2 regions of the Streptococcus halitosis genome follow, and region 2 is predicted to be linked to the other one. Evidence: riboswitches for the same ligand, from Rfam matches in the RefSeq annotation. Region 2 holds a riboswitch; the other holds the start of a gene.
What was found. A riboswitch is a leader RNA that binds a small molecule or an ion and turns the genes downstream of it on or off. The one in region 2 is predicted to bind FMN.
Positions count from the first base shown of each region.

Region 1 (4,426 bases), on a different contig from region 2:
ATTTCTCAGCTTTTTCTATTTTCTCAGATAGTTAGACGACTGCACTCACTTATTTCTGCTTTTCCACTCACAATCATTTTCGTGGTCGTCAATCAAACCTGCAGCTTGTAGAAATGACAAGACTGCAACAGGACCTGTGAACTTGAAGCCTCGTTTTTTGAGATCTTGAGATAATTTTTCAGACAAGGCTGTTTTAGCAGGTGCTAGGTGATAGTCAGGAACATCATTCACGATCGTTTTCCCCTCAACAAAGGACCAGAGATAAGCGTCAAAAGAGCCAAAGGTTTTCTGGATTTGTAAAAATGCTTGGGCGTTGGCACGTGTCGCAAAGAGCTTGGCACGATTTCGGATGATGGCTGGATTCTCTAACAAGGCTTCCAACTCCCCATCTGTCATTTCCGCGACCGCTTGAATTTGATAGCCATGAAATGCTTCTCGGAATCCTTGGCGTTTGTTTAGTACCGTTTCCCAAGACAGGCCTGCCTGATAGGTTTCCATACACAACAACTCAAACAATGCTTGGTCATCATGGAGGGGCTGCCCCCACTCCTGGTCGTGGTAGGCGATGTAGAGCGGATTGGTCATCTTAACCCACGAACAGCGTTTTGTCATATTATTCTCCTATTTCACCAACATTTTAAGGGCCGACTTGATATAGTTCTCTGCTGTATCCGTCGTCCCTTCAAAGAATTTCTTGATTTTCTTAAGCTCGGTCGCCTTGTAGCCCAGTGCCAACATGGCTTCCATGGCTTCTTCCAGTTCTTGGTTTTCAATGCTTGCTTGCACTGCCACCTTAGCAGGAAGGTCATCACTAGCCACAACTACCTTGCCTTCCAAGTCCAGCACCATCTGCTGGGCTGTTTTCTTGCCAATTTTAGGAAACTTGGTCAAGTAGGTGATGTTCTTGCTTTCGATGGCTTGAACCAAGCCAACATTGTCATCAGCAGCGATAATAGCAAGAGCTGACACAGGCCCAATCCCAGATACCGAAATCAGACTGAGAAAGAGCTTTTTCTCATCTTCTGAGCGAAATCCATAAAGTAGATGGGCGTCCTCACGCACAACCTGATGCACATAAATTTGAGATTCTTGATTGACCTGTCCCGAGTAAGCATAGGGATTGGCTACATGCAGGATATAACCGATACCGTTGGTTTCAAGAACAATGTATTTGGCAGTAATTTTGGTAATGATTCCTTTTAAATATTCGTACATAGTTTTCCTTTTCTCTTATTTCGTTTATCTAGTATATCATATTTTCTTTATCCGAGGAGTGAGAATCGACTATCACAAATACAGTATATCAAAAATAATTTATGCTTATCTATTGACATATTGAAAATTAAGTACTATAATCACCTGTAATTGAATAACTATCTTCAGGGCAGGGTGAAATTCCCTACCGGTGGTATAGCCCACGAGCCGAAAGGCATGATTTGGTGAAATTCCAAAGCCGACAGTATAGTCTGGATGAAAGAAGATAAAAGTATATTTGTGCTTTTTGCGTGCTCTGAAATGATTACTTGTCATTTCAGAGCATTTTTGTTAATCGCATAAGTTTTCTTTTGTATGCCTTGAATAGTCCCCTATTCAAGGTATTTTTTTTGGAGGTAGTGAGATGAGCGACTCAAAATATATGAAATTAGCAATAAAATTGGCACAAAAAGGAGCTGGTTACGTCAATCCCAATCCTATGGTTGGCGCAGTTATTGTAAAAGATAATCACATTATCGGACAAGGTTATCATGAGTTTTTTGGTGGCCCACATGCTGAGAGAAATGCTCTAAAAAACTGTAGAGAATCCCCTGTCGGAGCAACGCTTTATGTAACACTTGAACCCTGTTGTCACTTCGGGAAAACACCTCCTTGTATAGACGCTATAATCGATAGTGGTATTACAAGAGTAGTCATTGGAAGCCTAGACTGTAACCCTATTGTATCTGGAAAAGGAGTAAAGATACTTGAGGAAAATAATCTTCAAGTTACTGTTGGAGTTTTAGAAAATGAGTGTCTTAACTTAATAAAAAGTTTTAGAAAGTATATTACCCAGCATGTACCCTATGTTTTTATGAAATATGCAATGACAATGGATGGAAAAATAGCCACTAAAACAAATCAATCCAAATGGATTACTGGAGAAGAGGCAAGAAAGCATGTACATCAGTTACGACACCATGTTAGTGCGATTATGGTGGGAGTCAATACTGTTATTCAAGACGATCCTTTGTTGACATGTAGATTGGAGGAAGGGAAAAATCCTATCCGTATCATATGCGATACACATTTACGAACTCCTCTTACCTCTAAAATCGTAAAAACAGCAAATGATATTAAAACTTACATTGCCACTTCCTCTGAAGACAAAAATAAAATGAAGCTATATCAAAATCATGGCTGTGAAATACTTCCCATAAAGAAAAAAGGCAATCATATAGACTTATCAAGTTTAATGCAACATCTAGGAAATATGCAGATTGATAGCCTACTTCTAGAAGGGGGCAGTCTAATGAATTGGAGTGCTTTGGAACAACAAATTGTTGATGAGCTGAAAATATATATTGCACCAAAAATTTTTGGAGGCAGTGCCAAGTTTCCTGTCGGAGGTGAAGGTATTTCTTTGCCAAATGACGCTATTAGCTTGAAGCCTTATGCTTTTTCTCAAATAGGAGATGACTATCTCATAGAAAGTGAGGTGATTTATCCATGTTCACAGGAATAATTGAAGAAATCGGAAAAGTTGAAAGAATACAGAAAGACTCTCGTAATTGCAAACTATCAATTAAAGCCTCAAAAGTATTAACGGATATCCATTTAGGCGATAGTATAGCAGTAAATGGTATCTGTCTTACAGTTACTCATTTCAATCATCAATCCTTTACAGTTGATGTAATGAATGAAACATGGAGCCGAACAACTCTTACACTATTAAAATATGGAAGTGAGGTAAATCTAGAAAGAGCCTTATCTGTCAACGGTCGACTTGGAGGTCACGTCGTTACAGGACACATTGATGGTACAGGAAAAATCTCGTCAATAAAAAAAGATGATAATGCTGTATGGTATCAAATCAACACACAAAAAGAAATTTTAGATTTAATAGTTGAAAAAGGATCTATTACAATTGACGGCATTAGTCTGACTGTCGCTAAAGTCTCCAAACTAAACTTTTCAGTATCTGTTATCCCTCATACTTTGGCACAAACCATTCTTAAGAGTAAACAAGTCGGGAGTACAGTAAATCTTGAAAATGATATCTTAGGCAAATATGTGCAAAAACTGATGGATAACTCTCTGAAATCAGAGATATCTAAGGAACTATTATATCAAAATGGATTTTAGCAGAAAGGATGATTAGTCAATGGAATATCGAAAAATACAAGAAGCATTAGAAGCATTGCAGAAGGGACGACTTGTTCTTGTTATAGACGACAAGGATAGAGAAAACGAAGGAGACTTAATTTGTTCCGCACAAGCAGCTACAACAGAAAATGTTAATTTCATGGCTACTTATGCCAAAGGATTAATTTGTATGCCTATGAGCGAAAGTTTAGCTAATCAATTAATGCTTTCACCCATGGTTGAAAACAATACAGATAATCATAAGACTGCTTTTACAGTTTCAATTGATTATAAGGAAACGACCACAGGTATTTCTGCCGAGGAAAGAGGATTGACCGCACGTATGTGTGTCACCGAAGATATAAGCCCCTCTGATTTTCGCAGGCCAGGACACATGTTTCCTTTAATTGCGAAAAACGGTGGTGTTCTAGAAAGAAATGGACACACAGAAGCAACTGTTGATCTATTAAAATTAGCAGGACTAAAAGATTGTGGCCTATGTTGTGAAATAATGAATCATGATGGCAAAATGATGAGAACAGATGATTTAATTCAGTTTTCTAAGAAACACAACATTCCACTAATTACCATCAAAGAATTACAAGAATATAGAAAAGTATATGATCAGCTGGTAGAACGAGTTTCAACTGTCAATATGCCTACTAGATACGGTAATTTTAAAGCAATTAGCTATATAGATAAACTAAACGGGGAACATCACCTTGCTCTTATTATGGGAAATATAGAGGATGGAACCAATGTATTATGTCGGGTCCACTCTGAATGTTTAACAGGAGATGTTTTAGGCTCTTTACGGTGCGATTGTGGACAGCAATTTGATAAAGCTATGAAAATGATTGCTGAGAATGGTTCGGGTGTCTTACTTTACTTGCGACAGGAGGGACGAGGAATTGGACTTATCAATAAATTAAAAGCCTATCATTTACAAGATCAAGGAATGGATACGCTTGATGCCAATCTTGCGTTAGGATTTGAAGGTGATTTAAGAGAATATCACATTGGAGCACAAATGATTAAAGACCTGGGACTACAGTCACTGCATTTACTGACAAATAATCCTGACAAG
Region 1 covers NZ_QEMY02000001.1:545,354-549,779, forward strand. The annotation lists gene DB729_RS02740 (DNA-3-methyladenine glycosylase I) at 46-612, opposite strand; gene ruvA (Holliday junction branch migration protein RuvA) at 622-1,215, opposite strand; FMN riboswitch at 1,372-1,486, shown strand; gene ribD (bifunctional diaminohydroxyphosphoribosylaminopyrimidine deaminase/5-amino-6-(5-phosphoribosylamino)uracil reductase RibD) at 1,619-2,719, shown strand; gene ribE (riboflavin synthase) at 2,704-3,339, shown strand; gene DB729_RS02760 (bifunctional 3,4-dihydroxy-2-butanone-4-phosphate synthase/GTP cyclohydrolase II) at 3,359-4,426, shown strand, end outside.
Region 1: another riboswitch for FMN. It lies ahead of ribD (bifunctional diaminohydroxyphosphoribosylaminopyrimidine deaminase/5-amino-6-(5-phosphoribosylamino)uracil reductase RibD); the one in region 2 lies ahead of DB729_RS06945 (ECF transporter S component).

Region 2 (4,426 bases):
TTGGCAGTCATTTTATTAGCTTCCTTGATTTGGAATTGAAGAGTTTCAATTTGACCGTTTGCTAGATGGTGCATGGCTTGAAGGTCTGAGTACTGAGCGTTCACTCGACCACGGATAAAGTGCATAATGGTATCCACTGCGATGCTTTTTGGTGTGATGATACTTGAAAAATCAGGTGCATGGATAATCTCTAAAAGGCTAGTTCGATTCACCTTGGTGATATTCTTATGGACACCAACACGGTCTAAGAACATAGAGGTAATGATGTTTTCCTCATCAACCCCAGTCAAAGTTGCAACTGCATCATAGTTGGGGGCACTTTCCTCAAGCAAGATATCTTTGGCAGTTCCATCTCCCTGTACGATATAGAGATTTGGAAATTTTTCACTGAAGAGACGAGCTCTCTCAGGATTAATCTCGATAACTTTAGTGTCAATACGGCTATCTTTTAAAATGTCAAGTAGGTAATAAGCAATTTTTCCAGCACCAACGATGAGCAAGCTTTTCACTGTACGTGATTTGAAATAGTTATGGAAAAGCATCATATCCACACGATTCCCAGTAACAAAAATTCTATCTCTATCCTGAATGGTGATATCACCGCTCGGAATCATAAGTTGATGGTCTCGTTCCATAGCGCAGACAATGATATTGCCAAATTTTTTACGAAAATCTGAGATTGGCATTTGACAGAGACCACTGGAATCTTTGACAACAAACTCCATCAGGTTGACCCTTCCCCCTGAGAACCGCTCAACTGAGAGTGCATTCGGAAAATCAATGATATTTGAGATAGCACGGGCGGCTAGGAGTTCTGGGTTAACGATAAGTGAGAATCCAAGAATATTTTTCTCTTTGAAATAGGTATTGGAGTATTCAGGATTTCGCACTCGAACGATAGTCTCTTTAGCGCCCATTTTTTTAGCAAGTACTGCTGAAATCATATTCACTTCATCGTGTTCCGTTAGAGCGATAAAGATATCACACTCTTGAACGCCGGCTTGCTCTAAGATAGCAAAGTCTGCTCCATTTCCAAGGAGTCCCATGATATCAAAGCGACTGACAATATGATTGAGAACAGCCTCATCTTGTTCGATGAGGACAACGTCGTGTTTTTCTGCAACCAGTGAACGACAGAGGGCGAAACCGACTTTCCCTCCACCAACAAGGACAATTTTCATATAAAAACCCTACTTTTTCATGATGTAACTATCATACCCTTTTTTCGCAAAAAATGCACTTGCCAAGGCATTTTAGAGGATAAGAAAAGCCTTTTTTTAAGTGTTTAAAGATAAAATCGGTCACCTTTCATAGAAATGTCTATCATATGAAATGATTTCGCTCATTTAATATCCTTTCTCAGAAAAAGAATGACTAAGTATGGAAATATTATCAAAAAAATAAAAAAATCAAGTCATTTCTATTGACATTGGTTCTGAAAGTGTTATACTAAGAAAGTAGTTTCGCTGATTTACTTCAAACCTGTTGTGAGGTAAGTTAACGACGCCTTAACCACGCTGTTTGCTGAGCTTGACTCCGGGCAGTGTGGCTATTTTTTTGCAATGATAAAAGGAAGCCAATTATGACAAATCACATTGTTTTATTTGAACCTCAGATTCCACAAAATACAGGTAACATTGCGCGTACTTGCGCTGCGACCAATTCTCCCCTTCACATCATCAAACCGATGGGATTTCCTATTGATGATCGCAAGATGAAGCGAGCTGGATTAGATTATTGGGATAAGTTAGATATTTATTTTTATGACAGCTTGGAAGATTTCATGTCTCAGATGAAGGGAAAACTCTATCTGATTTCGAAATTTGCTGAGAAGGTGTATTCTGAGGTAGATTTATCGACTGACGAGGACCATTATTTTCTCTTTGGACGTGAAGACAAGGGCTTGCCTGAGGACTTTATGCGAGAACATCCTGAGAAAGCACTCCGTATTCCTATGAACGATGAACACGTCCGCAGTCTCAATGTTTCGAATACCGTCTGCATGATTGTATATGAGGCTCTTCGCCAGCAGAATTTTGCAGGTCTTGATCTTGTTCACACCTATGAAGCAGATAAATTGAAATAATCAAAATGCTTGCACTTGCAAGCGTTTTTTGTTATGATTAAAGGGTCTTCAGGGCTGGGTGAGATTCCCGACCGGCGGTGACTTTAACTAGCTATTTTGGCTTACTCTTCGTTGTCTTGTCTCGATATACTCAAGTATTATCTTCGACTGCGACGCCTAGATTAATCCAAAATATCTTAGTTAAAGAAGTCCGCGAGCGCAAGCTGATGTGGTGCGATTCCACAACCGACAGTATAGTCTGGATGGGAGAAGACGAAAGAATAGCTTTGTCTGTTCTGATGAGTTTATAGATGAATTGCAACCGCTTGCTCAAAAGAGTGAGAGGGAGCTTTTGGGATATAAAAAGTGAGAATAGATAGAGGGATCCTTTCCAACTTCTTCTGATTTTATAGAAAATTGGAGGAACCTGTTATGACAAACACACGTCGACTTTCGACCATTGCGATTTTATCAGCCATTTCATTTGTGCTGATGTACTTTGACTTTCCGCTCTTGCCAGCGGCGGCCTTCCTCAAGATCGAGTTTAGTATCTTGCCAGTCCTTGTGGGCTTGGTGGTGATGGATTTGCCAGCTGCACTAGGAATCCTCTTGCTTCGCTCACTCTTGAAGTTGCTTCTGAATAGCCAGGGCGTGAATACCTACATTGGTTTGCCAATGAATATCGTAGCCTTGGGAGTTTTTGTTATCGCCTTTGGTTTGATTTGGAAAAAGGAACGTAGCACTCTTCGTTTCCTACTAGCATCTCTAGCGGGAACTATTGGATTGACTGCTGCTATGTTGGTTCTCAACTATGTTTATGCGGTTCCTTTGTACGCGCAGTTTGCCAACTTTGATATTGGAAAAATTTTGGGACTTTCCAACTACCTAATGACCATGGTTTTACCTTTTAACTTGATTGAGGGTGTAATCTTTGCCGTTTCATTCTGGTTGCTGTATGTCCTCTTAAAACCAACCTTAAAATATTATGAGAGATAAACAAACATTTTTAATGAAGGGCAGTTTTGCCCTTTTACTTTTCGTCCTTCTTGGCTATATGGTTAAATTCTATCCTGAAACGTTGGTCGGTTTTGATCAACCGATTCAGACTGCCCTTCGTGGAGACTTGCCAAATTATTTGACAGTTCTGTTCCGTGCCCTTACGCATTTGATTGATATCCCGGTGATTATCACCTGGGTTGCCATCGCAGCCTTTATCTTTTATCGTAAGCAGTGGAAGTTAGAAAGCTTCTTCATGGCGGGAAATCTAGCAATAGCTGGTCTTTTAATCGTGTCCTTTAAAAATATCTACCAGCGCCCACGGCCAGCTATTTTACACTTGGTAGAGGAGAAGGGATTTTCTTTTCCAAGTGGCCATTCTCTGGCAGTGACTCTGATGGTAGGGACTCTGATTGTCATTCTCAGTCAACGGATTAAAGATCCGGTTTGGAGAAAAATCGTGCAAATCGTCCTTGGCTTCTACCTAGTCAGTGTGTTGCTATCTCGGGTCTATCTGGGAGTTCACTACCCATCAGATGTTCTTGCCAGTTTCTGTGTGGGCTTGGGAGTCTTGTTTATCGAATTTCCTTTCTATGACAAGCTTCGCTTCCAATGGCGATTTAAAGGCAAGCAGAAGTGAGATAGGTCTTGCAAGAATGGTAAAAATCTGATAAACTAAGTAGTAATTGAATAGGAATCCGCAAGACTAGTAACTCAAGGGAAGTATATCAGGGAGGAGAGCCGTGACTGCAAGCTCTCTATATGAAAGCTGGGTGAATTCACTTGCGCATGGATTTAGAAATGAAGGTCTGACTTGTCAGATGAAAACGGATGGTACCGCGTGTCAACGCTCCGAGTGGAGTTTTTGGCATGTGGTTTTCTTTTTATCTGATAAGTGACTGATGGAGGAATTATGTCAACTATTGAAGAACAATTAAAAGCGCTTCGCGAAGAAACACTGGCTAGCTTGAAGCAGATTACTGCTGAAAATGAAAAAGAGATGCAAGACTTGCGTGTCTCTGTCCTTGGTAAAAAAGGGTCGCTTACTGAAATTCTCAAAGGGATGAAGGATGTATCGGCTGAAATGCGCCCTGTCATCGGGAAACACGTCAATGAAGCGCGTGATGTCTTGACAGCGGCCTTTGAAGAAACAGCTAAGCTCTTGGAAGAAAAGAAAGTCGCAGCTCAACTAGCAAGTGAGAGCATCGATGTGACCCTTCCAGGTCGCCCAGTTGCGACTGGTCACCGTCACGTTTTGACACAAACCAGTGAAGAAATCGAAGATATTTTCATTGGGATGGGTTACCAAGTCGTGGATGGTTTTGAAGTGGAGCAAGACTATTACAACTTCGAGCGTATGAACCT
Region 2 covers NZ_QEMY02000002.1:85,412-89,837, reverse strand. The annotation lists gene trkA (Trk system potassium transporter TrkA) at 1-1,181, opposite strand, end outside; gene DB729_RS06950 (tRNA (cytidine(34)-2'-O)-methyltransferase) at 1,583-2,086, shown strand; FMN riboswitch at 2,127-2,344, shown strand; gene DB729_RS06945 (ECF transporter S component) at 2,498-3,061, shown strand; gene DB729_RS06940 (phosphatase PAP2 family protein) at 3,051-3,701, shown strand; gene pheS (phenylalanine--tRNA ligase subunit alpha) at 3,975-4,426, shown strand, end outside.